4 regions of the Comamonas sp. 23 genome follow, and region 3 is predicted to be linked to each of the others. Evidence: predicted binding sites of a transcription regulator. Region 3 holds the regulator's gene; each other region holds the start of a gene.
What was found. Region 3 encodes sigma-54, which starts transcription at its own class of promoters, with help from an activator protein. Its sites were predicted from a motif close to TGGCANGNAANCTGCTTT; they were not measured.

Region 1 (7,384 bases), 1.7 Mb from region 3:
TATTAACCGTGCAGGCAACGCGCCACACGCAATTTGCCGATAATCTAGGGTTAGTCCCAGTGCCGCGCCTGTTGCGCGGCCTGGTGGCGGTCACGGCGCTGCTGGTGTTTGCGCAGGTGACCCTGGGTGGCTGGGTCAGTACCAACTATGCGGTGCTGGCCTGCACCAGCTTTCCCATGTGCAATGGCGCCTGGTGGCCGGCGATGAACTTTGACGGGTTCCAGATCTGGCGCCCGCTGGGCTTTCTGGCCGACGGTGCGCATATCAGCTATGAAGCGCTGGTGGCCATCCACTACATGCACCGGCTGTTTGCCTACCTGGTGATTGCCGCCTTGCTGTGGCTGGGCTGGGCCCTGAGCACGGTGCCGCTGCTACGGCAGCAGCGCCGCTGGCTGGTGGGCCTGACGCTGCTGCAATTTGCCACGGGACTGTCGAATGTGGTGCTGGACTGGCCGATGCTGGCGGCCGTTTTGCACACCGGGGGCGCTGCCGCCATCATGGTGGTGCTGACCTGGATCTGGTGTACTGCGGGCCCTGAACCTGCCCGCAGTGCTGCGAGTTGATGACGCTGTATGGAACAAAGACTGAGTGCCCCGATGACCGAACTTGCCGCAACGCCAATGCCGAACCGCTTTGCGCAGTTCTATGCATTGACCAAACCCAAGGTGGTGCAGCTGATTGTGTTTTGCGCACTGATCGGCATGGTGCTGGCCGTGCCCGGTGTGCCCACCGGCGCCGAGCTGCTGCGCATGGCCGTCGCGTGTGTGGGCATCTGGCTGGTGGCGGGGGCCGCTGCCGCCTTCAATTGCCTGGTCGAGCAGAGCATCGATGCGCGCATGAAGCGCACCGCCTGGCGCCCCACAGCGCGCGGTGAGCTGTCCAACCTGCAGACCCTGATGTTTTCTGCCGGGCTGTGCATCGCCGGCTCGGCCATTCTGATCGTCTGGATCAACGCCATCACGATGTGGCTGACCTTTGCGACCTTTGTCGGTTATGCCGTCATCTACACGGTGATCCTCAAGCCGCTGACACCGCAGAACATCGTGATCGGTGGCGCATCGGGCGCGATGCCCCCCGTGCTGGGCTGGGCCGCGATGACCGGCGATGTCTCGCCCCAGGCGCTGCTGCTGTTTTTGATCATCTTCCTGTGGACGCCGCCGCACTTCTGGGCACTGGCGCTGTACCGGGTCGAGGACTACCGCAAGTCCGGCCTGCCGATGCTGCCGGTCACGCATGGGAACTATTACACCCGCGTGCAGGTCTTGCTCTACACCGTGGTCTTGTTTGCCGCCGGCCTGCTGCCCTTCATCATCCAGATGAGCTCCTGGATCTACCTGGTGGCCGCAGTCGTGCTGGGTGCCGGGTTCTTTGGCTATGCCTTTGCGCTGTGGCGCAATTACTCCGACGCGCTGGCGCGCAAGACTTTCCGTTTTTCGCTGGTCTACCTCAGCCTGCTGTTTGTGGCGCTGCTGGTGGACCACTATGTGAGCTGGTAAATCTGCAATGAACAAGCGCAATGCCCTTCGCTGGCTGGCGGGCTCGGCCATGCTGGCCTCGGCCGCCGGTGTCCTCACCGCCTGCAAATCCAAGGCCGATTTCAACGCCATCGACCTGACGGGCAGCAAGGAGTATGGACAGGATTTCTCCATGCCCGACCAGCATGGCCAGCGCCGCAGCATGGCCGACTTCAAGGGCAAGGTCGTACTGGTGTTCTTTGGCTTTACCCAGTGCCCCGATGTCTGCCCGACCACTTTGGGCGACCTGGCCGCCGTCAAGCAAAAGCTCGGCGCCAAGGGCGACAAGCTGCAGGTGATCTTCGCCTCGGTCGATCCATCGCGCGACACACCCGAAATCTTGCAGGCCTACCTCGCCAACTTTGACCCCAGCTTTCTGGCGCTGCGCGGCAGCGACGAGGAAACGGCCAAGATGGCCAAGGACTTCAAGGTCTACTACAAGCGGGTCGAGGGCCAGACCCCGGGCAGCTACACGATGGACCATACCGCTGGCGACTATATCTTTGACCCGCAAGGGCGTCTGCGCTTGTACAGCCGCTATGGCACCCCCGTTGAAACGCTGGCCAAAGATATCGAGCAGCTGATCGACGGCGCTTAAGCGCTTACACGCTTAACAGCGCTGGGCAAGCGCTGCACTCACATCGACCAGATACGCGGCCGCTGCGCCGGCAGGCCCCAGAGGCTGCTGCGCCAGTGGCCCCAGACCGTCTTCCACAGCTGCATCGCCGGCTCCACCACGGGCGCCAGGCCACGCAGCACCAGCATATGCTCGTTCGGCGCGGTCACCCCGGCCATCAACCCCGCTGGGCCTGCGTCCAGCAGCTGCTGGGTGCTCTCCAGCAGCGCTTCGCGTTGCGCGCGGTTGATGGGCGAGCCGCTGGCGTAGATCAAACTCCCCAGGCAGCGCTGGCCCGCCAGGCCCAGCTGTGCGTTGAGCAGCAGCCCATCATCGGCCCGGATACGGCCGCGTTCCAGAAAATGCCCCGGCCATGCGATGTGCTGCGAAAACACGCCCTGGGTAAAGGGCTGACCCGCCAGCGGCAGGCCCAGCGCGGTGATGTCCCAGGTCAGCAGCTCTGCATCCGGTGCCAGTTCCATCTGCAGCTCATTGGCCGCATCGCAGGCGTTGTAGGCAATGGCTTCCAGCGGCAACCATTCCAGCCGGGCGCCGGCCTGCAGTTTGAGGCGGGTGCGCTGCAAGGCCGGCTGGCCATTGCTCTTGTAAAAGCGCGTTGCGCCCGGCGTGGTGACGAGCGCATGGGCGCCTGCCGCCACCTCGACCGAGATATCCAGCATATCGCCACCCACCAGGCCGCCGGGCGGGTGCACCAGCACGTTGTGGCAAATGCCCGGGCCTTCGGGGTAGAGGCTTTTGAGAATGCGCAGCGGGCCATCGTGGCTGAACTGCACCGACGTCTTGCCGGCTTGCTGGCCGTAGCGCAGGTCTAGTTGGGCATGCCAGCTCATGGCTGCGGCGGGCGGTGGGTGCCTGGCGGGCAGCAGGGCGCAAGGGCCGGGATCGGGAGCGGGAGCAGGGGGACGAAAGACATGCGTGGGCTTTTGCAAGCCACGTGCCAGGAACTGCACTGCTCTGGGGTGTGGTCTGTGCCGAATTGGTGCATGCGCGGCTGCTGTGCATGCATGTGGTGCAAGGCGGGCGGGTGGCGGCACGGAAAGCGTGCATGCCCAGCCGTTGTAGCCCCTTGGCATGTGCCTTGCTTTGCACTAGGTATGGAACTGACACCTCGCGAAAAAGACAAGCTGCTGATCTTTACCGCCGCCTTGCTGGCCGAGCGGCGCCTGGCCCGGGGGCTCAAGCTGAACTACCCCGAGGCGGTGGCGCTGATCAGCGCCTTTGTGATGGAGGGCGCGCGCGATGGCAAGACCGTTGCCCAACTGATGAGCGCCGGCCGCACGGTGCTCACGCGCGCCGACGTGATGGAGGGCATTCCCGAGATGATTGCCGATATCCAGATCGAGGCGACCTTTCCCGATGGCACCAAGCTCGTCACCGTGCATGAGCCCATTGTCTGAACCTCCCATTTTTCTCGCGCACTCGACCACTATGAACTTCAAGAAATTCTCTGCCGCGCTGGCCACCGCCGCTGCGGCTTTGCCGCTGTCAGCCATGGCCCATGTGGGCGCCGATGGTGGCGGCCACCATGGCTTTTTGAGCAGCTTTGGCCATGCCTTTGCCCATCCGTTTACTGGCGCCGACCATATGGCCGCGATGCTGGCCGTGGGCGCCTGGAGTGCGCTGACGGTGACGCCCGCCTGGCGCGCACCGGCCGCCTTTGTGGCCCTGCTGGTGGCGGGGGCGCTGGCAGGTTTTGCCGGTCTGTGGGTGCCCGGCGTGGAGCCGATGATTGCCGCATCGGTGCTGGTGTTGGGCCTGCTGGTGGCGGTGCAAAAGCAGATGCCCTGGGTGCTGGCCGCTGCGCTGGCCGGGGTGTTTGCGTTTTTCCATGGCGCGGCCCACGGCTTTGAGCTGGCAGCAGATTCGGCGTTGGCATCGGCGGGCGCGCTGGCGGGCATGGCGCTGGGCTCGGCCTTGTTGCATGTGGGCGGCATGGTGCTGGGCAAGGCCCTCATGCAGCGCCACCGCTGGCTGGCCAAGCTGGCGGGCGGGGCCACCGCGGTCTTGGGCGCGGCCATGCTGACGCGCCTGGCCTGACGAGGAGCGGCACCATGATCCCAGGTGAACTGCTGCTGGACGAGGGCGAACACACGCTGAACCCCGGGCGCCGTACCACCACGCTGGTGGTACACAACGCGAGCGACCGGCCCATCCAGGTAGGGTCGCACTACCACTTTGCTGAGACCAATGCCGGCCTGAGCTTCGACCGCCAGGCGGCGCACGGCATGCGACTGCATATTGCCAGCGGCATGGCGGTGCGCTTTGAGCCCGGCCAGCAGCGCACGGTGGAGCTGGTGGATGTTGGCGGCGAGCGGCAGATCTACGGTTTTCGCGGCCTGGTGCAAGGGGCGCTGGAATGAAGCCCGGCATGCTGTGCCAGCGTTCTAAGACAGGATGGTTCTGATGGCAACAATGGACAGACGCGCATACGCAGAGACCTATGGGCCCACGGTGGGTGACCGCCTGCGCCTGGCCGATACCGAACTGGTCGTGCAGGTGGAGCAGGACTTCACCCTGCGTGCGGGCGGCTACGGCGAAGAGGTGAAGTTTGGCGGTGGCAAGACCATCCGTGATGGCATGGCGCAAAGCCAGCGCAGCAGTGCGCAGGGCGCGATGGACACGGTGCTGACCAATGCGCTGATCATCGACCACTGGGGCATCGTCAAGGCGGACATTGGCCTGAAGGCCGGCCGCATTGCCGCGATTGGCAAGGCCGGCAACCCGGACACGCAGCCGGGTGTGGACATCATCATTGGCCCGGGCACCGAGATCATCAGCTGCGAAGGCATGGTCGTGACCGCTGGCGGCATCGACACGCACATCCACTTCATCGCGCCCCAGCAGATCGAAGAGGCGCTGACCAGCGGCGTGACGACGATGATTGGTGGCGGCACCGGCCCGGCCACCGGCACCTTTGCGACCACCTGCACGCCCGGCGCCTGGAACATGGAGCGCATGCTGCAGGCGGCCGATGCCTTCCCGATGAACCTGGGCTTTCTGGGCAAGGGCAATGCCAGCCTGCCGCTGGCCCTGCATGAGCAGATCGATGCCGGCGCGATTGGCCTCAAGCTGCACGAGGACTGGGGCAGCACGCCGGCGGCCATCGACAACTGCCTGGATGTGGCCGAGCTCACCGACACCCAGGTGGCGATCCATACCGATACGCTCAACGAAAGCGGCTTTGTCGAAGACACGGTGGCCGCGTTCAAGGGCCGCACCATCCACACCTTCCACACCGAAGGGGCGGGCGGCGGCCATGCGCCCGATATCTTGAAAGTGGTGGGCGAGGCCAATGTGCTGCCCAGCTCGACCAACCCGACGCGGCCCTACACGATCAACACCTTGGATGAGCATGTGGACATGCTGATGGTCTGCCACCACCTTGATGCCGGGATTGCCGAGGACCTGGCCTTTGCTGAAAGCCGCATCCGCAAGGAAACCATTGCGGCCGAGGATATCCTGCACGACATTGGCGCCATCAGCATGTTCAGCTCCGACAGCCAGGCCATGGGCCGGGTGGGTGAGGTGATCCTGCGCACCTGGCAGACGGCGCACAAGATGAAGCTCCAGCGCGGCGCCTTGCCCGGCGACAGCGAGCGGCATGACAACTTCCGCATCAAGCGCTACATCGCCAAGTACACGATCAACCCGGCCATTGCCCATGGCATCAGCCATGAGGTGGGCAGCCTCGAAGTGGGCAAGTGGGCCGATATCGTCATCTGGAAGCCGGCCTTCTTTGGCGTCAAACCCAGCTGCATTCTCAAGGGCGGCTTTATCGCGATGGCGGCCATGGGTGACCCCAATGCCTCGATCCCGACACCCCAGCCGGTGCACTACCGCCCGATGTTTGGCGCCTTTGGCGGGGCGATTGCCAGGACCTCGCTGACCTTTGTCTCGCAAGCGGGCTTGGCTGCCGGCATTGGCCAGCGCTTTGGCCTGGCCAAGACCTTGTCGGCTGTCAAAGGCATACGCGGCTTGCAAAAGCAGCACATGGTGCACAACGACCTGGCGCCGCACATGGAGGTCGATGCCCAGACCTATGCGGTGCGCGCCGATGGCCAGCTGCTGACCTGCGAGCCAGCGAGCAGCCTGCCGATGGCCCAGCGTTATTTTCTGTTTTGAACCGGTAAGGACCCATGGCAAGCCCATTGATTTTCAAGCTGGACCCCGTGACCGACGCGCGCGTGCTGGCCTTTTTGGAAGCGCACCTGAGCGATATGCGCCGTATCTCGCCGCCCGAGAGCGTGCATGCGCTCGACCCCGCGCAGCTGCGCGCGCCCGGGCTGCAGCTGTGGACCGGCTGGACCGCTGCGCAGGAGCCCAAGACCCTGGTCGCCACCTGCGCGCTCAAGACCCTGGATGCCGGCCACCTGGAGCTCAAATCGATGCGGGTGGAGGCGGCGCAACGCGGCTCAGGCGCCGCCCAGCAGGTGCTAGACCATGTGCTGGCCCAGGCCCGCGCGATGGGGGCCAGGCGCATCAGCCTGGAGACGGGTACCGAGGCCTTTTTTGCACCGGCGCGCCGTTTTTACGCGCGCAATGGCTTTGTGGACTGCGCACCGTTTGGCAGCTACCAGCCCGATCCGAACAGCTGCTTTATGCGCCTGGAGCTGCCATGACGGACGGGGCGATGCTGCAAGTCTCCAAATGCCTGCCCGCTGGCCAGGGCCTGGCACCGGCCCTGCGCAAGCGCGCAACTGTTGTCGAGCTGGACTGGGATGTGCGCCAGAAATCGCGCTTCTCGGCCACCGACAGCAGCGGCCGTGCGCTGGCGATTTTTCTGCCACGCGGTCAGGCCGTGCGCGGAGGCGATGTGCTGGTGGCCGAGGACGGCTCGGTGATCCAGGTGGTGGCCGCGCCGCAGAACGTGCTGCATATCAGCGCTTGCGCGCAGCATGGCTCGGCTTTTGACCTGATGCGCGCCGCCTACCACCTGGGCAACCGCCATGTGCCCATCGAGCTGCAGCCCGACCACCTCAAGATCGAGCCCGACCATGTGCTGGCCGACATGCTGCGCAGCATGCATATGACCGTGGTCGAGGCGGAGCTGCCTTTTGAGCCGGAAGGCGGCGCCTATGGCGGGCATGTCACCAACGATGGCCACAGCCACCATGGGCATGGCCATTCCCATCCGCATCCGCACCACCTCGGATGAGCACGCCGCTCCTCACCCTCTCACCCGCCAGCTTTTTGCAGCTGATGTGGCTGGCTTCGCCGGCTTTGCCGATCGGCG
Region 2 (7,384 bases), 1.5 Mb from region 3:
ATGCCCACGCGCTGCTTCATGCCGCCCGATATCTCGCCGGGGCGCTTGTGCGCTGCATGGGTGAGGCCCACCAGTGCCAGCGCGGCATCGGTACGCGCAGCCAACTGGGCCTTGCGCTCACGCCCGCCAAACACCCGCTCCACCGCCAGGTGTACATTGGCCCAGCAGGTGAGCCAGGGCAGCAGCGAATGGTTCTGGAACACCACGGCACGTTGCGGCCCCGGCCCCTTGATCTCGCGGTTGGCGCAGAGCAAGGTGCCTTCGCTGGGGCTGGTGAGGCCGGCAATCAGGTTCAGCAAGGTCGATTTGCCGCAGCCCGAGTGGCCGATCAGGCTGACAAACTCGCCCTGGGCAATCTCCAGGTTGATGCCCTGCAGCGCCTGGAACAGGCCCTTGGCGGTCTTGAAGCTTTGCGCCACCTGCTGGATCTCGATGTACTTGCCCTGGGGCGTCGCGGGAATGTTGGGCGTATTGGGCGTCATGCCTTGACCTCCTCAAAAGTGAATGCCGAGGCCAGGCGGATCAGCGCCCATTCCAGCAGCAGGCCGACCAGGCCGATGACAAAGATCGCAATGATGATGTTCTTGACATTGAGGTTGTTCCACTCGTCCCAGACCCAGAAGCCAATGCCCACGCCACCGGTCAGCATCTCAGCAGCGACGATCACCAGCCAGGCGGTGCCGACTGCCAGGCGCACGCCCGTCAGCATATAGGGCAGCACGGCGGGGAAGAGGATGGTCGTGGCAATCTTCCATTCGCTCAGGTTCAGCACCCGCGCCACATTCATATAGTCCTGCGGCACGCGCTGCACGCCCACCGCCGTGTTGATCACCATCGGCCAGATCGAGCAGATAAAGATGGTCCAGATTGCCGCCGGGTTCGCGCCCTTGAACACCAGCAGGCCAATGGGCAGCCAGGCCAGCGGCGACACCGGGCGCAGCAGGCTGATCACCGGGTTGAACATGCGCGAGAGAAAGTCAAAGCGGCCAATGACAAAGCCCAGCGGAATGCCGACCAGTGCCGCCAGCCCAAAGCCGATGCTCACCCGCTGCAGCGAGGCCAGCACATTCCAGCCCACGCCCTGGTCATTGGGGCCGTTGCGGTAGAAGGGATCGCGGAAGATCTCCTGCGCCTGGGCCCAGGTCTCCTGCGGGCCCGGAATGCCGGGGTTGCCCTGGGCGACGATGGACCACAGCACCAGCAGCAGGCCAAAGCCCAGCACCGGCGGCAGCAGGCTTTGCACCAGCGCGCCAAAGCGCTGCTGCCAAAGGGCAGCCATATCGCGCTTGGCGGCGGCAGGCACGGCAGGCGTGGCAGCAGCAGGCTGGCTGCCCGCTACCACCGGCAAACTCCGCGCCATGTGCTCATGGATGGACAACACTTTGCGCTCGGCCGGGGCCGGCGTGGGCAGGGGCGAAACACTCTCTCGCAATGCAGCGGGCATGGGGCTCTCCTTGTCAGGCCTTGATGGCAAAGCTGTCGGCGTACTTGGCGGGGTCCGAGCCATCCCAGACCTTGCCGTCGATCAGCGGGCTGCTGCGCATGTCCGACTTGGGCACGGCGATCTTCAGCTGCGCAGCCGCTTCCTTGTACAGGGCGGTCTGGTTGATCTTCTTGGCCACAGCCAGGTAGTCGGGGTGGCTCTTGAGCAAACCCCAGCGCTTGTGCTGGGTGAGGAACCACATGCCATCGGACAGGTAGGGGTAGCTGGCCTCGCCCTCGGCAAAAAACTTCATGTGGTTGGGGTCGTCCCAGGTCTTGCCCAGGCCATTTTGGTAGCGGCCCAGAATGCGCTGGTTGATGGCATCGACGCTGGTGTTCACATAGGCCTTGCCGGCAATGGTCTCGGCCATCTTCTGCTTGTTCTGCAAGCTGGCATCGATCCAGCGGCCCGCCTCCAGAATCGCCATGGTCACCGCGCGCGCGGTGTTGGGGTGGCGGCTGACAAAGTCCTGCGTGCAGCCCAGCACCTTTTCCGGGTGGTCGCGCCAGATGTCCTGGGTGGTGATGGCCGTGATGCCGATGCCATCCATGATCGCGCGGTGACCCCAGGGCTCGCCCACGCAAAAGCCATCCATATTGCCCACGCGCATATTGGCCACCATCTGCGGCGGCGGCACGGTGATCACTTTCGCATCCTTGAGCGGGTGGATGCCCGCGCTCGCCAGCCAGTAGTACAGCCACATCGCATGGGTGCCGGTCGGAAAGGTCTGCGCAAAGGTGTATTCGCGCTTTTCCGCGCCCATCAGCTTGGCCAGTGACGCCGCATCGACGGCGCCCTTGTCGGCCAGCTTCTTGGACAGGGTGATCGCCTGGCCATTGCGGTTGAGCGTCATCAGCACCGCCATGTCCTTTTGCGGGCTGCCCACGCCCAGCTGCACGCCATAGACCAGGCCATAGAGCACATGGGCAAAGTCCAGGTCGCCATTGACCAGCTTGTCGCGCACGCCGGCCCAGCTCGCTTCCTTGGTCGGCGTGATCTTGACGCCGTACTTCTGGTCCAGGCCCAGCACCGAGGCCATCACCACGCTGGCGCAGTCGGTCAGCGGGATAAAGCCGATATTGACCTCTTTTTTCTCCGGCGCATCCGAGCCGGCGGCCCAGACGCCCTGGTGGCCCAGCGCGCTGTAGACAAAGGTGGCTGCCGCTGCCTGGGCGCCATGGCGCAAGAACTGACGGCGGCCGGCCAGCGGCGAAGAAGCGGGCGAAGCCTCTGCCGCCGGGGCGGTGTCAGGGGTGGGGCGTATCGTCATTCTTGTCAAACTCCATCGAAGGCGTTGCAGATTCCAAAAACAAAAAACGGCGTCCTTTCGCTGAGGGCTTGCACCATCAGGAAAGGGACGCCGTTGTCCCGAAATAACTCGCGATTACCGGAAACAGGCCGCCTTTGGCCTGGTTGGGAAGATCAATGCATATTCCATGCCAATTCAAAAATTGCAGTGCTTCCCTCTGAAGAGCCAACCTGGGCCGGCGCTGCACACCGGCCCGGATCCCTGCAATGGTGCATTGCAGCAGCCTGCGGGCCAACGGCTGCCATGCTTTGGTGCGCGGGCGGAAAGCTGCTAGCGCTCAGCTGCAGCAGGGCCTGCGGGCGCTGCAGGGGCTTGGGGCACCAAGGCCGCCATCGCCAGCACGGCCTCGGCCACCTCCAGCATGCGCTTGTTCTGGTTCATCGCCGTCTGGCGCAGCAGCTGGTAGGCATCGCTCTCGCTGAGCTGGTGCTGGGCCATCAGCAGACCCTTGGCGCGCTCCAGGGTCTTGCGCTCGTGCAGCGCAGTGCGCGCCTCCTGGATCTGGCTCTGCATGGTCTGCAGCCGCTGCGATTGCTGCTGCACCAGCGACAGGATATCGCGCCCCAGCGCCGGCGCGCCCACGGCATCGAGCGACCAGGTATCGGGCGGTGCCGAGGCCTCAAAAAAGGCCATGCCGGCTTCGCTGCCCTCAGCGCCCTCTGCGCCCTCTTGGGCAGGTTCAGCGCCCGGTGGCAACGCCTGCAAGGCCGCCAGCGCTTGTTCCTGCGCCTGCAGCTTGTGCAGGCACAGCACCTGCAGCTCCTGCGCGACCAAGGTCTCCACCCCATGCAAGGCATCGAGCCGGTGGCTGCAGGCGGCAAACCAGTCGGCGCTCCAGCTGCGGCTCAGGCTCGATCCGCTCGCGGTATGGGCCACGCGGCGCATGCGCTCCACCGCCGCCATGTCGGTGTCGCCCGCCATATGGGCCTGCCACAGCACCAGCACGCGCGGCGTGGCCAGGCTGGCAAACACCTCAAAACAGCGCTCCTGCGACTCGATCAAATGCAGCCACTGCGCCCGGGCACTGGGCTGCAGCTGGCCTGAGGCAAAGGCGCTGGTGCCGCAGGCGCGCTCCTGCCCGGCCAGCTCCTTGCCCTGCATCAGGTGAAACAGGGCCACCAGCATGCGCGATATCTCGGGCTCATTGGCGCTGTCGGCCGCCTCAAACACGACGGACAGACAGCCGGCAATCAGGCGCGCAAAGGCGTCGGTACAGGCGGAGGGCGTGAGCCGCCCGGCCTGCACCTGGGCGCGCAGCGCAGGCAGCGCCGCCACGCCTTGCAAGGTATAGGCAATCGCATTGCACAGCCGCGCGCCGCTGCCGCCGGAGGGGTGTGGGCCCAGGCGATCGAGCTCATCGCGCACGTGGGCGATCTGCGCATCCGCCAGCAGGCGCTGGGGCGCCAGCAGCTCGGCGCCCTGCGCGCCGCCGCTGGCCAGCACCATGTTCGACAGCCCGCGCTCCTTTTGCAGCGCATGCACCAGCGAGGACATCGCTACCACCAGCGAGCAGGCCTTACCCAGCTGCTCCAGCGCGGCCATCTCATGCTGGCGAGCAGCGACCAGAAAATGCAGGGAAGACTTCATAAACGCGCACCACCGATGTTGAGCGCTCTACCCAGCAGGTTTCATGCCATGCCAGCCGGGGGCCTGCCCCAGCGCCGCTCAGCGCAGCATGCTGGACATGGCCGAGAGGCAATTGGTCATGCGCACCGCCGATTCGATGTCCGGCGCGCTAAAACGTACCGTGCGGCCATCGACCCGCTCCAGCGTCGGCCACTGGCAGAACAGATCGGCCATGCCGGGCGAGGTGGCGACAATCTGCACCTGCACCGGGCTGGCGGTGTGCAGTGGCTGGCAGCGCCCGCGCCCGGCCAGGCCCTGCTCCACCCCGGCGCGGATGGCTTTTTGCGCCTGCTCAGGCGAGAGGCTGATGCCGCTGCCCTGGCCGGTGGCGCGCTTGGTCTGTACAAACACCGCCTGCGGGAAGATCGCCTGGTTCTCCTCGCGCAGCACATCATCGCCAGCCAGCATCACCACCGGCGCGCCATAGGCGCCTGCCAAGGCGCCGTAAAGGCTGGCCTCGCTGGCCTCCTGCCCATTGATATGGATGCTGGCAAACGCAAAGCTGTTGATCGTGTGGGCCAGAATGCCCCGGCCCTGCGCGCGTGAGTGGTAGCCGACCATGCAGACCGCTTCCACCCCCAGCTCCACGCCAGCGACCATGCTCAGGTAGCGCGGTTTGCCCTGGATGACCTGGGCGCGCGCATCGAGCAGATCGGGCGGCATATTGCGAAAGCCGCCATGCGAGTCATTGACATAGACCTCGAGCGCGCCAGCGGCAAAAGCGCCTTCGACGGCGGCATTGGCCTCCTGGGCCATCAGGCGGCGCGCGCGCTCATACTCGGGGTTGCCCGCTCGCACCTGCTCGGGGTGGTAGACACCGGCCACGCCTTCGATATCGACAGAAATCAGTACTTTCATCGCCTCAGTCCTTGCACAGTTCTTGCAGACCCCAACGCTGGTGGCCGTCACGCCCTTGCACGCTCTGCGCATGCCACAGCGCATTCAAAATCGATTGCTCCACCGCATCCGCCGCCGCGCGGAACAGCGGGTCGAGCTGCGCCTCATGCAGCATCGCCAGCGCCGGCATCGGCGCGGCCGCATCGGCCGGCACGGTGTAGGCGGTCGAGAACGCCAGCGCAATATCGCCGCTGCCGTGGCCGTAGCAGGATCCCGTATTGGCCAGGCCGGCAGCGGCACGCCGCGCCACGCGGCTGAGCTGGCGGCTGTCCAGCGGCGCATCGGTGGCCAGCAGCATGATGATGCTGCCTTTGTCGACGCCATCGCCCGCTGCGCTGCCAGCTGGTATGCCCGCCGCCAGCTTGGCCTGCAGACGCCGCTCCAGCGCCGCGCCCACCGCCTGGCCGCCCCAGCGCAGATCGGCCAGCTTGCCCATATTGGCCAGCACCAGCGCGCCCACGGTATAGCGCTGCTCGCCCAGTGTGACCAGGCGCGATGCGCTGCCGATGCCGCCCTTGAGCTGAAAGCTCGACATGCCCCGGCCCGCGCCCACCGCGCCCTGCACTACTTCGGGTGAGGCTCTGTCCAGCGCCGCCTGGTAGTGTTCCGGCCCCACTGCCATGCGCTGGATATCGCTCAGGTAACCGTCATTGCATTCCAGCACCAGCGCATTCACCGTCGGCAGGCTGCGGCCGCATTCGGGGTTGGCGGCAATGCACTGCGCAATCTGCGCCTGCACCACGGCCGAGACGCCAAAGGTGTTGGTCAGCGCAATCGGCGTTTCAATCTGGCCCAGCTCGGCCAGTTGCACCAGGCCGGCGCTTTTGCCAAAGCCATTGATAACGGCCAGGCCCGCTGGCAATTTGTGCATAAAGGGGTTGTCCAGCGGCGGTATCAGCACGGTTACCCCTGTCTGCAGATCGCCATCGGCCACCGTGCAGTGCCCCAGGCGCAGGCCCGCCACATCGGTGATCGCATTGCGCGGGCCCGCAGGCAGCAGGCCGACCACGGGCAGTTGCTGGCAGGCGGCCAGCGGCGCCGAGTCTTGGGGTTCAGTCAATGTGCGCTCCCGAGTCCTGCACCACCTGCTTCCAGTAGGCCAGCTCGGCCGGCAGGCTGGCCTTGAAGCTCTGCGGCGTGGACACCACCGATTCGGCGCCCAAGGTCTTCAGGCGCTCGGTCATCACCGGCGTGGCCAGCACCTTGGTGATGGCGGCATGCAGGCGCACGACGACGGTCTCGGGCGTGCCGGCCGGCGCAAACAGCCCATACCAGCTGGTAACAGCCAGGCCCTTGCCCAGTGGCACGATCTCGGGCGCGAGCTGCGTGGGCTTGTCCGAGGCCACGCCCAGCACCCGCAGCTTGCCGCTGCTGACAAAGGGCATCACGCCGGGAAAGCTGCCAAAGGTCATCGGCAGCTGGCCGGCCACCACATCGGTGGCAGCGGCCGAGGCGCCCTTGTAGGGCACATGCAGCAGGTCCACACCCTTTTGCTTTTTCAGCATCTCGCCCAGCAAATGGTTCAAGGTGCCATTGCCGGCCGATGCGTACTCGACCTTGCCGGGGTGCTGCTTGGCATAGGCCACCAGTTCGTCCAGGTTCTTGGCCGGAAAATTCCGGTTCACCACCAGCAAATACGGGGCGACTGCCAGCTGCATCACCGGCGTGAAATCCTTGATCGGGTCAAACGGCACCGAGCTGTAGAGCGCCGGGTTGATCGTGTAGGCGCTTTGCGCGGTCACCAAAAAGGTGTAGCCATCGGCCGCGCTGCGCGCCACCTGGCTGGTGCCCACATTGCCATTGGCCCCTGCCCGGTTCTCCACAATCACCGGCTGCCCCAGCGACTGGCCCAGGCCCTGCGCAATCGCGCGGGCAATCACATCATTGGCACCGCCGGGCGCCTGGGGCACCACAAAGGTGATGGGCTTGCTCGGCCAGTTGGCGGTGCTGGCCTGTGCCCAGGCCTGGGGAGCGCCCACCGCTGCCCATGCCAGCGCAGCCGTTGCCGCCAGCAGCACACGCCGTTTGCCTGCGGTGCCGGCACGCCATGCGCCCTGCGCTTTGTGGTG
Region 3 (7,384 bases):
TGTATTTCTTTGCCATCTACCTGCCCAATTCGCGCCTGCAGCGCCATGCCCGCAGCCTGGCGAGCAACGCCGTCAAGGCGCTGGACCCGACCCGCGAGGTGCGCGAAGCCCAGGCCGCCTACGACTACAGCCCCACCGCGCAGAACCAGATCCGCCTGGCCCAGGCCCTGCTGGCCAATGGCCAGGCCGAGCAGGCCTTTGGCCACTTCGAGGCCAGCATGAAGGGTCCGTTTGCCAACGACCTCGATATCCGCTGGGGCGCTGCGCAAGCGGCCTACCAGGCCGGCCATCCGCAGCAGGCGCTGCAGCAGCTGCGCGTGATTGCCCAGGCGGATGTGCACTTTCGCGCCGAGGCCGTGGGCCTGCTGGTGGCCAAGGCCTACGCCCAGCTGGGCGACCAGGCGATGGCGCGCAAGAGCTTTGATTTTGCGCGCCAGCACTCGGGCAGCTTCGATGTGATGGCCGAGTACGCGATCTGGGCTGCTGGCCAGGGCGACTGGCAGACCGCCAACGCACTGCAGGCCGAGCTGAACAAGGCGATGACGCACTGGAGCGGCCAGCAGCGCCAGCTCAACCGCGAGATGCTGCAGCGCCTCAAGACCGCCTTTGCCGCCCAGCCCAGGTAAGCGCACCTGGCTTGCCATTGACCAAACCGCAATAGGCCTGCTGCCAGCAGGCCATCCCACCGCCCCGCAGCCCTTGCAGCGCGCCAGTTTGCGCTTGCGCAGACAGCCGCCACAGCACAGTCGCTAAAATCGCTGTCTATGGCAAAAATCATCGTTCTGGCCCTGGTGCTGCTTTTCTTTGGCTGCGGCCTCTACATGCACCTGCGTGGCAAGGTGCGGCACAAGCTGCTGCGCCAGCTGTTTGACCACTCCACGTTCACGGCGCCATTCAATGTGTTCATGCTGATGTTCAGCAAGGTACCGCGCACGCCCTACCTGCCCACCAGCACCTTCCCCGACCTGGCCCCGCTGCAGGCCCACTGGCGCGAGATCCGCGAAGAGGCCATCGGTCTGCACCAGGCCATGCAGATCAAGGCCGCAGCCAACAACGACGACGCGGGCTTCAACTCGTTCTTCAAGACCGGCTGGAAGCGCTTCTACTTGAAGTGGTACGGCCAGGCCCACCCGTCTGCGATGGAGCTGTGCCCCAAGACCACGGCGCTGGTGCAGTCCATCCCCGGCATCAAGGCGGCCATGTTTGCCGAGCTGCCGCCCGGCGCCAAGCTCAACCTGCACCGCGACCCCTATGCGGGCTCGCTGCGCTACCACCTCGCTGTGCTGGCGCCCAATGATGACCGCTGCATGATCGAGGTCGATGGCACGCCCTACAGCTGGCGCGAGGGCGAAGGCGTGATCTTTGACGAGACCTTCATGCACTGGGCCGAGAACCGCTCCGAAGGCAACCGCATCGTGCTGTTCTGCGATGTCGAGCGCCCGATGACCAATGGCTTTGCGCAGTGGCTCAACCGCTGGCTGGGCACGCATGTGGTCGCTGCCGCCAGCTCGCCCAACAACGAAGGCGATCCGCGCGGCTTCATCAGCCGCATCTTCAAGATCTCGTTCTACATGGGCCAGTACCGCCGCCGCTTCAAGGCCTGGAACAAGACGGCCTACAAGCTCACCAAGTTTGGCCTGATGCTGGCCGTGCTGGCCTTGTTCATCTGGTGGCTGTGGCCAAAGTAAAGCGGCTCCGTCTCAAAGCAAAACCGCAGTGCCTAACGCAACTGCGGTTTTTTTATGGGCCCTGGCTGCTTGCGCTTACAGCGCCTTGCGCAGGCTGGCCGGCGGGATGCGCATCGCCTCGCGGTACTTGGCCACCGTGCGGCGCGCGCATTCAATGCCCTGGGCCTGCAGCAGATCGGCGATTTTTGCATCCGACAGCGGCTTTTTCGCGCTTTCCTCGTCCAGCAGCTGCTTGATCAGCGCCTTGACCGCCGTGCTCGACGCACTGCCGCCGGTCTCGGTGCCCAGGCCCGAGCCAAAGAAGTACTTGAGCTCGAACGTGCCCTGCGGCGTGGCCATGTACTTGGCCGTGGTCACGCGGCTGATGGTGGACTCGTGCAGGCCCAGCTCATCGGCAATCTCGCGCAGCACCATGGGGCGCATCGCCAGCTCGCCATGGACAAAGAAATTGCGCTGGCGCTCGACGATGGCCTGCGAGACGCGCAAGATGGTGTCAAAGCGCTGCTGGATGTTCTTGATGAACCAGCGCGCCTCCTGCAGCCGCTGCTGCAGCGCGCCATGGCCCTCGCTGCCCTTGTGGCTGCGCAAGGCATTGGCGTAGACATCCTGCACGCGCAGGCGCGGCATCACCTCGGCATTGAGCTGCACGCTGAAACCGGGCACCGGCAGGCCGCGCTCATTGCTGGGTCGCACGATGACATCGGGGATGATGGTGTTGCGGTCCACATCGGCATAGGGCCGGCCGGGGCGGGGCTCGAGCTTGGCGATCAGCGCCAGCGCGCTGCGCACCGCGGCATCACTGCATCCGGTCAGTTGCACCAGCTTGCGCACATCACGGCGCGCCAGCAGCTCCAGCGATTCCTGGCAGACCAGCAAAGCGGTCTCCAGCGCCAGCGCATCGGCCTCGGGCGTGTCCGAGCCCTCTTCATCCAACAGGCGCTGCTGGGCCTTGATCTGCAGCTGCATGCATTCGGACAGGTTGCGCGCGCCCACGCCAATCGGCTCCAGGCTTTGCAGCAAGCGCAGCGCCACGGTCAGGTGGTGCAGCAGGGCCTCGTAGCGCTCGGGGTCCGAGGCATCGCCAAAGCTTTGCGCGAGCTCGGCCAGCGTTTCTTCGAGGTAGCCGTCGTCGTTCAGTGATTCAATCAGAAAGTAGAGCGCGGCCCGGTCTTCCTGGCACAGGCGCAGCGACAAGGCCTGGCGGTGCAGCACATCCTGCAGGCTCAGGTGCTCGCTGCGCCGGTCGGACATCGGCGTCTCGTCGTCGTCATCGCCAGCGCTGGAGCGGGCGGGCAGATCGCCGCCCCACTCTTCCCAGTCCGATGCCGAATCGCCGGCAGCGGCCTCGGCATCGACGCCGGTTTCCTTGCCCGCGCCAAAATCCAGCGGCTGGTCGGAGGTTTCGGGCTCGAAATCGCTACTGTTGTTGGTGTCGGTGCTGGCAGCAGTATCGGCAACCTTGTCGGCTGCGTCTGCAGCGTCTGCAGCTTCGGCAGATTCAGCGGCTTCTTTACCGGCTTCAGCCTCGGGGGCCTCATCGCCCTCGCGCTCCAGAAACGGGTTTTCGTCGAGCATCTGCTCGACTTCCTGTGTCAGCTCCTGCGTGGACAGCTGCAGCAGGCGAATCGACTGCTGCAGCTGGGGGGTCAGGGTCAGGTTCTGCGATACGCGCAGCGACAGCGACGGCATCATGGCTGCGCCTCCACACGGGCTGGGGCAGCTGGCAACGGATCAGCCCTGCCGGCCCCGCAGCGCGGGACGGCATCTTGGCTGGCACGCCCGCCAAGGCGTGCGGTGTCACATACGGAAATGTTCACCCAGATACACCCTCCGGACCTCTGCGTTCTCCACAATCTCTTGCGGCGTCCCGGCGGCCAGCACCTTGCCATCGCTGATGATGCAGGCATGGTCACAGATACCCAGGGTTTCGCGCACATTGTGGTCGGTGATCAGCACGCCAATGCCGCGCTCCTTGAGAAAGGCGACAATGCGCTGGATCTCGATCACGGCGATGGGGTCGATGCCGGCGAAAGGCTCGTCGAGCAGGATGAAACGGGGCTGGGTGGCCAGCGCACGGGCGATCTCGACCCGGCGGCGCTCGCCGCCGGACAGCGCGACTGACGGTGATTCGCGCAGGTGCTCGACCCGCAGCTCCTGCAGCAGCGCGGTGAGCTGGCGCTCGACCTCGGCGCGCGAGAGCGGCTTGCCATGCTCATCTTTTTGCAGCTCCAGCACGGCGCGCACATTGTCCTGCACGCTGAGCTTGCGAAAGATCGAGGCTTCCTGCGGCAGGTAGGACAGGCCCAGCTGCGAGCGCTGGTGGATCGGCATATTGGCCACCGACTGCCCATCGATGCGGATATCCCCGCCATCGCTGCGTACCAGGCCCACGATCATGTAGAACGAGGTGGTCTTGCCCGCGCCATTGGGGCCTAGCAACCCCACCACTTCGCCCTTGCGCACCGACAGCGACACGTCCTTGACCACCTTGCGGCTGCCATAGGATTTCTCCAGGTGCAAGACCTCCAGCTGGCTGCGGTGGTCGCTGTTGGCGACCCGGGCGTTGACGGAAATGGTCGACGAGTTTTCTGCCACGGTCACTTGGCTCCGTCGTTCAGTTGGGTGCTGGGGCGCAATGGCGTCTTGTCATCGGCAGCGGGCTTGGCCGGGGCGCTGGCCTTGTCGTCTGCCTTGCCATCGGCCTTGGGCGTCAGGATCACACGGACGCGGTCCTTCTTGGGCGCACCGGGCTTGGGATCGGCCGCCGCCTGGGCGCCCTTTTGGCCGGAGACCGTGAAGGTATCGCTCAGATTGTTGTAGACGATCAGCGGGCCACTGACCTGGTCGGTCAACGTGGTCTCGCGGTAACGGCGCAACTCGCCGCGGCGCTCAAAGTGCACGGTGTCATCGCGGCCGTTATAGGTGATGACCTCGCCTTCGCCTTCGACGAACTCGTCAGGCGCGCCTGGGGCCGAGTCACGCTTTTGGCGGAAGAATGCGAGCTTGCCCGGCGCAGCAGTCACCACGCCGTGCTGGAAGCCGTCGCGGTCCTGGCTCACGGTCAGCTGCGCGCCACGGATGATGATGGTGCCCTTGGTCACCACCACATTGCCCGTGAAGACACTGGTCTGCTTGAGTTCATCGTGGCGGCCATCGTCCGCCTCGATGTTCATGGGCTTGGTGCGGTCTGCACGCTCGGCGTGCGACAGCAGCGGCACGGCCAGGGCCACTGCCACCAACAAAGAGTTAAAAATACGGTGTCTCATAAGGCATGAATCTTGCTCTGCCCCATTGTAGCCATGCTGGAGCGTTAGGCCGTTTCTGGCACAAAAAAGCCCGCGTGCGCGGGCTCTGTCTCAAGCGTTGGGGAATCCGCTCAGCCTTGTGCAGCCAGGAACTCTACCACTTGCAGCACGTTGCTCATCGAGCCGGCACGGGTTCCGTCGGTGTAGTACTTGCCCGCCACGCCCAGCGATGGAACGCCTTCGACGCCGTACGACTCTTGCAGCTGGGTGGCCTTGCGCACCTGGCCTGCGACGCTGAAGGAGTTGTAGGCTTCCTTGAACTTGGCCAGGTCCACGCCGTTCTTGTCCATCCAGGCGAAGATCTCGTCGTCCTTGTTCAGGCGCTGGCGCTCGACGTGGATCGCACGGAAAACCTTGACATGTACGTCAGGGATCAGGCCCATCGACTCCAGCGCAAAGTAGATCTTTTGCTGGGGCACAAAGGTGTTGTTGAAGGCCACGGGCACGCGGCGGATCTGCAGGTTCTTGGGGGCAGTCTTGGCCCAGGCTTCAAACTGCGGCTCGAAGGCATTGCAGTGGGGGCAGCTGTACCAGAAGAACTCGATCACCTCGACCTTGCCAGCGGGCGCATCGGGGGTGACGGGCTTGGCCAGCTTCAGGTAGTCCTTGCCTTCCTTGAACTTGGCCTGTGCGTTGGCGCCGGTGGCAAAAGGCAGGCTCAGCGCCGAGGCGGCAGTAGCGGAAGCCGCCAAAGTGGAAAACTCACGACGTTTCATGTTTTGTTAACTCCAGTGACAAGTTGCGGTTAGGAGTGCCCTGCACCGCCAAAAGTTCAACGCTGCACGCGGACGATTTGCGCATCCACGCCGGCGCCATCGAGCTTGCCTTTGAGGCCATCGGCATCATCGCGCTTGTTGAAGGGGCCCACGCGCACCCGGTATACGGTGCGGCCATTGACTTCGCGCTCGCTCACGCGCGCTTCCCAGCCCATCATCGCCAGCTTGGCGCGCTGTGCATCGCCATCGGACTGGCTGCGGAAAGCACCGGCCTGCACGAAGTACTGGAAGCCGTCGGTGCCATCGGCACTGCGCGACTTGGCCAGATCGCCCAGCGGATCGGCGCCCTGGCCGGCCTTGGGGTCGAGCTTTGCGACCTGGGTCTTGTCTGCCGGCTTGTCAGCGGGCTTGGTGGTATCGGGCAGCACCACTTCGGGCTTGGCAGGCTTGTTTTCCACTGGCGCGGGGGCGTTGTCAGCCACCGTGCGCGGCGGCTCAGGCACCACCACGCCCTGAGCGGCCGGTGCCACAGCCGCGGGCGCACGCGCGGGGTTCTTGCCATAGAGCGGCGAGTTCGGGTCCCAGTTCTGGTTGCGCTGCGCCTCGGCCTTGTCCTTGGCCTCGCCGCGCACGCCACCTTTGTTGACAAACGGCACCGGCACATTGGTGACGTACACGGCCACGGCCAAGGCCGCGCCCACGCCCACCAGCAGCCCCAGGATCAGGCCCAGGATGGTTCCACCACGTTGATGTCGTCGCATTGCAGTTATTACCTTTGTTCGCAAAATCACATGCGCTCTGGTGCGCTCACACCCAGCACGGCCAGGCCATTGCGCAGCACCTGCGCGACCGCTGCCACGAGTGCCAGACGGGCCAGTTTGGTGGCTTCGTCATCCACCAAGATACGCTCTGCATCATAGTAGCTGTGGTAGGCCGAGGCCAGGTCACGCAGATAGAACGTAACATCGTGCGGCGCATTGCCAGCCGCGGCGTTGCTCAGCATCTCGGGATACTGGGCCAGCATCTGCATCAGCGCCTGGGCCTGCGGCCCTTGCAGCGCGCCCAGGTCAATGCCGCTCAGCGCAGGCAGACCAGCGCCGCCTTGCTCCTGCCAGCCGCGCAGCACCGAGCAGATGCGCGCATGGGCGTACTGCACGTAGAACACCGGGTTGTCATTGTTCTGGGCCACGGCCAGGTCGACATCAAAGGTGTACTCGGTATCGGGCTTGCGCGAGAGCAGGAAAAAGCGCACCGCATCCTTGCTGGTCCACTCGATCAGGTCGCGCAAGGTGACATAGCTGCCGGCGCGCTTGCTGATCTTGACCTCTTCACCACCGCGCACCACGCGCACCATGGTGTGCAGCACATAGTCGGGGTAGCCCTGGGGAATGCCGACATTGACCGCCTGCAGACCGGCGCGCACGCGGGCGATGGTGCCGTGGTGGTCCGTGCCCTGGATGTTGACGGCCTTGCCGTAGCCGCGCAGGAACTTTTGCGTGTGGTAGGCCACATCGGGCAGGAAGTAGGTGTAGGTGCCGTCGGACTTGCGCATCACGCGGTCCTTGTCGTCACCGAAGTCGGTGGTGCGCAGCCACAGCGCGCCATCTTGCTCATAGGTGTGGCCGCTGGCGATCAGGCGCTGGACGGTCTCGTCCACATGGCCGTTCTGGTACAG
Region 4 (7,384 bases), 2.3 Mb from region 3:
TGTTCGATTGCAAAGCCGAAAAATTCTTTGGCTCCTCAACCTGGGCTCGAACCAGGGACCTACGGATTAACAGTCCGGCGCTCTACCAACTGAGCTATTGAGGAACAAGACTGCGATTATAGAACGAATTTTTGACCTGAAAAACGGACGAGGTCATTTTTTGCCGCGCAGGGCTGGGCTCATTGCGGTGCCGGGGGCTCGGGCCGGCACCACAGCCAGGCCAGCACGCAGGCCATGCAGCCAATCGACAACAGCTTGGCCCAGCCAGGCGCTGGCACCAGCAGCATGATGACTGCGCACAGCGCCATCGTGATGCTGGCGCTCCACTTGGCCTTGCGGCTGACAAAACCGCCCGCCGCCCAGTTGCGCAGCATGCCGCCAAACAGCCGGTGGCGCCACAGCCAGGCATGCAGGCGCGGCGAGCTGCGCGCCGCGCAAGCCCCGGCCATCAGCACAAAGACCGTGGTCGGCAGCCCCGGCACAAAAATGCCGATGATGCCCATCGCCAGGCAGGCCACAGCCGCCAACAGCAGCAGCCAGCGCAAGACCGGACTGCGGATGGGGCAGTAAGCCGGTGTCTGCACGTCTTGCAGCGCGGTGGAAGAGGCTCCGGGCTCGTTCATGGTCCAGCATTGTGCATCGCGCCGCATAACAGTGTCTTGATGCTGGGCAAGGGTGGTGGGCATCTTGCTGCGCTGCTGCGCCGGTGCTTTGGGTGGCAAAAGGCGCCAGACGGGCTTGCGCGCTGCGCTACCATGCCGGCATGGCGATCTATCCAATCTTGAAAATGGGCGATGCCCGTTTGCTGCGCACCGCGCAGCCCGTGACCGAATTTGACACCGATGCGCTGCACCAGCTCGTGCAGGACCTGCTTGACACCATGCGCGACGCCAACGGCGCGGGCCTGGCGGCGCCGCAGATCGGGGTGGATCTGCAGGTGGTGTTCTTTGGCTCGCCCGAGCGCAACCCGCGCTACCCGGACCGCCCGCTGGTGCCGCCCACGGTGCTGATCAACCCGGTGATCACGCCCTTGTCGGACGAGGAAGAAGACGACTGGGAGGGGTGCCTGTCGGTGCCGGGGCTGCGCGGCATGGTGCCGCGCTGGCGCAAGATCCGCTACACCGGCTTTGACCAGTATGGCGACCCGATTGACCGCGAGGCCGAGGGCTTCCATGCCCGGGTGGTGCAGCATGAATGCGACCACCTCTGGGGCAAGCTCTACCCGATGCGGGTGCGCGATTTCAGCCAGTTCGGTTTTACCGAGATTTTGTTTCCCGGCATCAGCGCGGCCGAGGACGACTGAGCCGGGTTCGCCTTAACGGTCAACCGGCCGCGCCGCTGCCCGTCGCGGCCAGTGCCCAGAGCAGCTCGGTCTCGATCGCGATCTGGCTCACATTGTTTTGCAGCTCCGGGCCCTGCAGCAAAAAGCTGTCTTCCACGCGCTCGCCCAAGGTGCTGATCTTGGCCAGCTCGACACTCAGCTGGTGGCGGGCCAGGATGCGTGCCACGGTGTAGAGCAGGCCTGCGCGGTCTGCCGCCGAGATGGACAGCAGCCAGCGCTGGCCTTTGTCATCGGGGCGCAGCAGCACGCGCGGCGCCACCGGAAAGCTCTTGACCCGGCGCGAGACGCGGCGCTGCGCGGGCTCGGGCAGCGGCTGGGCGGCCACCAGCACGCGCGTGAGCTCGCTCTCGACCAGGTTGATCAGCTCGCGGTAGCTTTGCGGTGCATCGGTCGCCACCACCTGGAAGGTATCGAGCGCATAGCGGTTAAGGGCGGTGTGCACGCGCGCGTCCAGAATCGAAAAGCCCGCCTGGTCAAAATAGCTGCAGATGCGGGCAAACAGATCGGGCTGGTCGGGCGCATACACCATCACCTGCAGGCCTTCGCCGGCCAGCGACTGGCGCGCGCGCACCAAGGTGGCCTTGCTGCCCACGGCGCGTGACAGGTGGCGCGTGTGCCAGGCGATATCGGCGGCCTCGTGGCGCAGAAAATAATCGAGGCCCAGCGTATCCCACAGCGCTTTTTGTGATTCATGGGGCTGGGCCGACAGCGCCAGCAGCACCAGCGCTTCGCGCTTGCGGATTTCCACCTGCGCGGCCACATCGGGTGCCCGCCCGCCCAGCACACGCAGCGTCGAGCGGTACAGGTCTTCGAGCAGCTTGCCTTTCCAGGCATTCCAGACCTTGGGGCTGGTGCCGCGGATATCGGCGACGGTGAGCAGGTAGAGGGCAGTGAGCCGGCGCTCATTGCCCATGCGCTGGGCAAAGGCGGTGATCACCTCGGGGTCGGACGTATCCTGCTTTTGCGCGACCTGGCTCATCGTCAGGTGCTCGCGCACCAGAAACTCGACCAGCTGCCGGTCTTCCTTGGCAATCTGGTGGTCGCGGCAAAAACGCTTGACTTCCAGCGCGCCGATCTCCGAATGGTCGCCACCCCGGCCCTTGCCGATGTCGTGGAACAGGGCGGCCAGGTACAGAATCCAGGGCTTGTCCCAGCCAGCGGCCAGCTGGGAGCAGAACGGGTACTCATGCGCATGCTCGGCCATGAAAAAGCGCCGCACATTGCGCAGCACCATCAGGATGTGCTGGTCCACCGTGTAGACATGGAACAGGTCGTGCTGCATCTGGCCCACGATGCGGCGGAACGGCCAGAGGTAGCGGCCCAGCACCGAGGTCTGGTTGAGCAGCCGCATCGCATGGGTGATGCCATGGGGCTGCTGCAGAATCTGCATGAAGGTGGCGCGGTTGACCGGGTCACGACGGAACTGGGCATCCATCAGCTGGCGCGCATGGTAGAGCGCGCGGAAGGTACGGGCCGACAGGTCCTTCAAGCCCGGCTCGGTCTCGTAGAGCAAGAAGGTGCGCAAGATCGCATGCGGGTTGCGCTGGTAGACCTCGTCGTCGGCCACCTCAATGAGGCCGGCCTTGTCGTAGAACTCGTCATCGATGCGGCGCAAGGTGTGGTTGCCCGGGTGCAGGCGCTCGTCCATGTTCAGCATCAGGATCTGCGTGAGCTGGGCCACCGCCTTGGCAGCCCAGTAGTAGCGCTTCATCAGCTCCTCGCTGGCGCGCTTGGGAAAGCGCTGGCCAGCTGGCGTGATGGTCTTGAAGCCAAAGGACTCGGCCACCGGCGTTTGCAGGTCGAACACCAGCCGGTCCTCACGGCGCCGGGCCACAATGTGCAGCCGCGCGCGGATGAGGCAGATCAGGTCCTCGTTGCGCTGCAGGTTGCGCACCTCGTAGACGGTGGCCAGCCCCTTGTCGGCCAGCTCCTTCCAGCGGCTGCCCAGACCGGTAGCACGGCCCAGCCACAGGATCAGTTGCAGATCGCGCAGGCCGCCGGGCGACTCCTTGCAATTGGGCTCGAGCGCATAGACGGTGTTTTCGTACTTGTTGTGGCGCTGCTGCATCTCCAGCACCTTGGCCACGACAAAGGCATCGGGCTTGATGGACTGGGCCAGCGCCGCCTGGAACAGGTGGTAGAGGCGGGGCGAGCCGATGATGCGGCGCGACTCCAGCAGCGCCGTCTGCACCGTCACATCGGCCTGGGCTTCGCTGATGCACTGGCTGATGGTGCGCACGCTCGAGCCAATTTCCAGCCCGGCGTCCCAGCACGAGCCGATGAACTGCTCGATCGCGGTGCGCAATTCAATGTCCTGCTCCGGATCGGTGCCTTCGGGCAGCAGCAGCAGCACATCGATATCGGAATAGGGAAACAGCTTGCCCCGGCCAAAGCCGCCCACCCCCACCAGGTTCAGGCGGCCGGGCAGGCCGGCCAGGTGCCAGAGGTCGCGCAGCAGCCCATCGGCCAGCTGCGAGAGCTTGCGCAGCTGGGTCTGTATGCCCCGGGTGCTGCTGCCCCCGGCCATGATGTCATCAAACAGGGCGCTGCGTTGCGCCTGGTACTGCTCGCGCAGCTGCGGAATGCGAGGATCGTTCATGGTGCCTAACTATGCTGTCGTTGGCAGTGTGCCATAGCAATCAACAGCAGCTGCGAGTAAGCACTTTCCATGCCACTACGCACCAAATGGGGGCATGGCGGAGGCGGGACTGCCAGAAACGACCAAGGCGGCATGCTGGTTGCAATGCCGCCTTGGTGTGGGCTGGTGCCGGGCAGACCCGGCACGCGCGCAGCGATTTATTCGTGCCGGATCAGCACCCGATCAGCACTTGGTGCTGGTCACAAAGCTGGGCGGCGTGGGCGAGCCCTCCGACCAGGTCAGCACTTCATAGCCGGTGTCGGTCACCAGCACTTCGACTTCCCACTGGGCCGAGAGGCTGTGGTCCTTGGTGATGACGGTCCAGCCGTCATTGCCCAGGTCCTTGATGTCCTTCTTGCCCAGGTTGAGCATGGGCTCGATCGTGAAGATCATGCCGGTCTTGAGCTCGACGCCGGTGCCCGGGCGGCCGTAATGCAGCACCTGGGGCTCGTCGTGGAACACCTTGCCGATGCCGTGGCCGCAATACTCGCGCACGACCGACAGGCCCTGGCCTTCGGCAAACTTCTGGATCGCATGGCCGATATCGCCCAGGTGGGCGCCATTCTTGACCTGCACGATGCCATGCCACATGGCTTCAAAGGTCAGCTGGCACAGGCGCTTGCCCGCAATCGTGCCTTCGCCGATCACGAACATGCGGCTGTTGTCACCAAAATAGCCTTCGGGCGTGATGATGGTCACGTCCACATTGACGATGTCGCCCTTCTTGAGCGGTTTGTCATTGGGGATGCCGTGGCAGACCACATGGTTGACCGACGTGCAGACATAGGCCGGGTAGGGCGTCATGCCTGGCGGCTGGTAGCCCAGGCAGGCCGATTTGGTGCCTTGCTTTTCCATCGCCTCGGCGCACAGCAGATCGATTTGCTTGGTGGTGATACCCGGTTGGATGTGGGGGGTGATGTAGTCCAAGACCTCCGAGGCCAGGCGGCCTGCGATGCGCATCTGCGCAATATCGTCTTCGGTATTGATTTTGATCGTCATAGCCCACGATTATCCCACTGCTGCCATTGGCCTGTTTTCCATGCGGCTACGTGTCCTGGCGCGGCACAGTAGAATCCCGGGTTATCCCGCCCTTGTCATGGTGCTGCCACGGTCCGCCCGTAGCAGTGGGCAAGGCGCATGCGTGCTTTCTTCCCATCCTCCTAGTCCACATAGGCTGCCACGTGACACTGCACCTGACTCAGCTACCAGGCGGTAACGCCCTCAGCTCCTTCCGCGCCCAACAACTGCAGACCGCATTGACGGCGATCCATCCAAAGATAACGGGCATTGCTGCCCGTTTTGTGCATCTGGTGGCCACCGAGCAGCCCCTGGCGGGTGCCCAGGCCGAGCGCGTAGCGGCCCTGCTGACCTATGGCGACCCCTATGAAGGCGGCAGCGACGGCCTGGCCTTCATCGTCACCCCGCGCATGGGCACCATCTCGCCCTGGGCTTCCAAGGCCACCGACATTGCCCGCAACTGCGGCCTGGCGCTGTTCCGCATCGAGCGCCTGACCGAGTACCGGATCGAGCTCAAGGCCGGCCTGCTGGGTGGCAAGCCCGAGCTGAGCGCCGAGCAGACCGCGCAGATCGCCGCACTGCTGCACGACCGCATGACCGAGTCGGTCTTCGCCACCCGCGCCGAAGCCGAGCAGCTGTTCTCCGCACTGCAAGCCCAGCCGATGGAGTTTGTCGATGTGCTGGGCGGCGGCCGCAGCGCGCTGGAAAAAGCCAACAAGCAATGGGGCCTGGCGCTGGCCGACGACGAGATCGAGTACCTGGAAAACGCCTTCAAGGGCCTGGCGCGCAACCCCAGCGATGTCGAGCTGATGATGTTTGCCCAGGCGAACTCCGAGCACTGCCGCCACAAGATCTTCAACGCCAAGTTCACCATCGATGGCGTGGCGCAGGACAAGAGCCTGTTTGGCATGATCCGCCACACCGAGGCGGTATCGCCCCAACACACCGTCGTTGCCTATTCGGACAATGCCTCCATCATGGAAGGCCACCAGGTCGAGCGCTTTGTCGCGCCGTTCAACACCCAGGCCGATGCCGTGACTGCGCCCAGCTACCAAAAGCACAGCGCCACCAGCCATGTGCTGATGAAGGTCGAGACCCACAACCACCCCACAGCCATCTCGCCTTTCCCCGGCGCCTCCACCGGCGCGGGCGGTGAGATCCGTGACGAAGGCGCGACCGGCCGGGGCTCCAAGCCCAAGGCGGGCCTTACTGGTTTCACCGTCTCCAAGCTCTGGGGCAGCGAGGTCGGCAAGCCCGAGCACATCGCCAGCCCGCTGCAGATCATGATCGAAGGCCCGCTGGGCGGCGCCGCGTTCAACAACGAATTCGGCCGCCCCAACCTGACCGGCTACTTCCGCGAGTACGAGCAGCAAGTCGGTGACATCACCCGTGGCTACCACAAGCCCATCATGATCGCCGGTGGCCTGGGCGTGATCGATGCCGAGCAGACCCAGAAGATCCTCTTCCCGGCTGGCACCTTGCTGATCCAGCTGGGCGGCCCGGGCATGCGCATCGGCATGGGCGGGGGTGCTGCCAGCTCCATGGCCAGCGGCACCAACGCGGCCGAGCTGGACTTTGACTCGGTGCAGCGCGGCAACCCCGAGATCGAGCGCCGTGCGCAAGAGGTCATCAACCACTGCTGGCAGCAGGGCGCGGCCAACCCCATCCTGGCGATCCACGACGTGGGCGCCGGTGGCCTGTCCAACGCTTTTCCCGAGCTGACCAATGACGCCGGCCGTGGCGCCCGCTTTGACCTGCGCAAGGTCAACCTCGAAGAATCGGGCCTGGCTCCGAAGGAAATCTGGTCCAACGAAAGCCAGGAGCGCTATGTGATGGCGATTGCGCCCGAGTCGCTGGCGCAGTTCACGGCGTTTTGCGAGCGCGAGCGCTGCCCGTTTGCCGTCATCGGCACGGCCACCGAAGAGCGCCAGCTGGTGCTCGAAGACCCGGCTGCGACCGCGGACGACCAGAAATTCCCGGTCGATATGCCGATGGACGTGCTGCTGGGCAAGCCGCCCAAGATGCACAAGGATGTGCAGACTGTGGCACGCAGCCTGCCGGCCATCGACCTGACCGGCGTGCCGCTGGAAAAGGCCGTGATCGACGTGCTGGCCCACCCCACGGTAGCCTCCAAGCGCTTCCTGGTCACCATTGGTGACCGCGCCGTCGGCGGCCTGACCCACCGCGACCAGATGGTCGGCCCTTGGCAGGTGCCGGTGGCCGACGTGGCCGTGACCCTGGCCGATTTCCAGGGCTTCAAGGGCGAAGCGATGGCGATGGGCGAGCGCACGCCGCTGGCAGCGATCAATGCTCCCGCCTCGGGCCGCATGGCGGTGGCCGAGGCCATCACCAATATGCTGGCAGCGCCCATTGCGCTGTCCAAGGTC

Region 1: a site for sigma-54 is predicted at 3,219-3,236, ahead of ACPEE1_RS18615 (urease subunit gamma). Genes of this name have one in related genera too.
Region 2: a site for sigma-54 is predicted at 2,908-2,925, ahead of ACPEE1_RS19570 (CmpA/NrtA family ABC transporter substrate-binding protein). Genes of this name have one in related genera too.
Region 4: a site for sigma-54 is predicted at 3,999-4,016, ahead of ACPEE1_RS16015 ([protein-PII] uridylyltransferase). Genes of this name have one in related genera too.

Annotation. Positions count from the first base shown of each region.
Region 1 is NZ_CP187127.1:4,104,923-4,112,306, reverse strand. It holds gene ACPEE1_RS18635 (COX15/CtaA family protein) at 1-563, shown strand, start outside; gene cyoE (heme o synthase) at 597-1,496, shown strand; gene ACPEE1_RS18625 (SCO family protein) at 1,504-2,112, shown strand; gene ACPEE1_RS18620 (urease accessory protein UreD) at 2,151-2,981, opposite strand; gene ACPEE1_RS18615 (urease subunit gamma) at 3,246-3,548, shown strand; gene ACPEE1_RS18610 (HupE/UreJ family protein) at 3,580-4,188, shown strand; gene ACPEE1_RS18605 (urease subunit beta) at 4,203-4,511, shown strand; gene ureC (urease subunit alpha) at 4,555-6,273, shown strand; gene ACPEE1_RS18595 (GNAT family N-acetyltransferase) at 6,288-6,770, shown strand; partial or broken gene ureE (urease accessory protein UreE) at 6,782-7,303, shown strand; gene ACPEE1_RS18585 (urease accessory protein UreF) at 7,303-7,384, shown strand, end outside.
Region 2 is NZ_CP187127.1:4,337,074-4,344,457, forward strand. It holds gene ACPEE1_RS19560 (ABC transporter ATP-binding protein) at 1-482, opposite strand, end outside; gene ntrB (nitrate ABC transporter permease) at 479-1,360, opposite strand; gene ACPEE1_RS19570 (CmpA/NrtA family ABC transporter substrate-binding protein) at 1,458-2,753, opposite strand; gene ACPEE1_RS19575 (nitrate regulatory protein) at 3,063-4,379, opposite strand; gene ACPEE1_RS19580 (M55 family metallopeptidase) at 4,458-5,276, opposite strand; gene ACPEE1_RS19585 (P1 family peptidase) at 5,281-6,375, opposite strand; gene ACPEE1_RS19590 (tripartite tricarboxylate transporter substrate binding protein) at 6,368-7,384, opposite strand, start outside.
Region 3 is NZ_CP187127.1:812,067-819,450, reverse strand. It holds gene ACPEE1_RS03630 (hypothetical protein) at 1-626, shown strand, start outside; gene ACPEE1_RS03625 (aspartyl/asparaginyl beta-hydroxylase domain-containing protein) at 774-1,688, shown strand; gene rpoN (RNA polymerase factor sigma-54) at 1,764-3,380, opposite strand; gene lptB (LPS export ABC transporter ATP-binding protein) at 3,486-4,262, opposite strand; gene lptA (lipopolysaccharide transport periplasmic protein LptA) at 4,286-4,954, opposite strand; gene ACPEE1_RS03605 (thiol:disulfide interchange protein DsbA/DsbL) at 5,065-5,709, opposite strand; gene ACPEE1_RS03600 (SPOR domain-containing protein) at 5,766-6,470, opposite strand; gene argS (arginine--tRNA ligase) at 6,497-7,384, opposite strand, start outside.
Region 4 is NZ_CP187127.1:3,527,509-3,534,892, reverse strand. It holds tRNA gene ACPEE1_RS16030 (tRNA-Asn) at 29-104, opposite strand; gene ACPEE1_RS16025 (YbaN family protein) at 180-623, opposite strand; gene def (peptide deformylase) at 764-1,303, shown strand; gene ACPEE1_RS16015 ([protein-PII] uridylyltransferase) at 1,323-3,941, opposite strand; gene map (type I methionyl aminopeptidase) at 4,164-4,979, opposite strand; gene purL (phosphoribosylformylglycinamidine synthase) at 5,162-7,384, shown strand, end outside.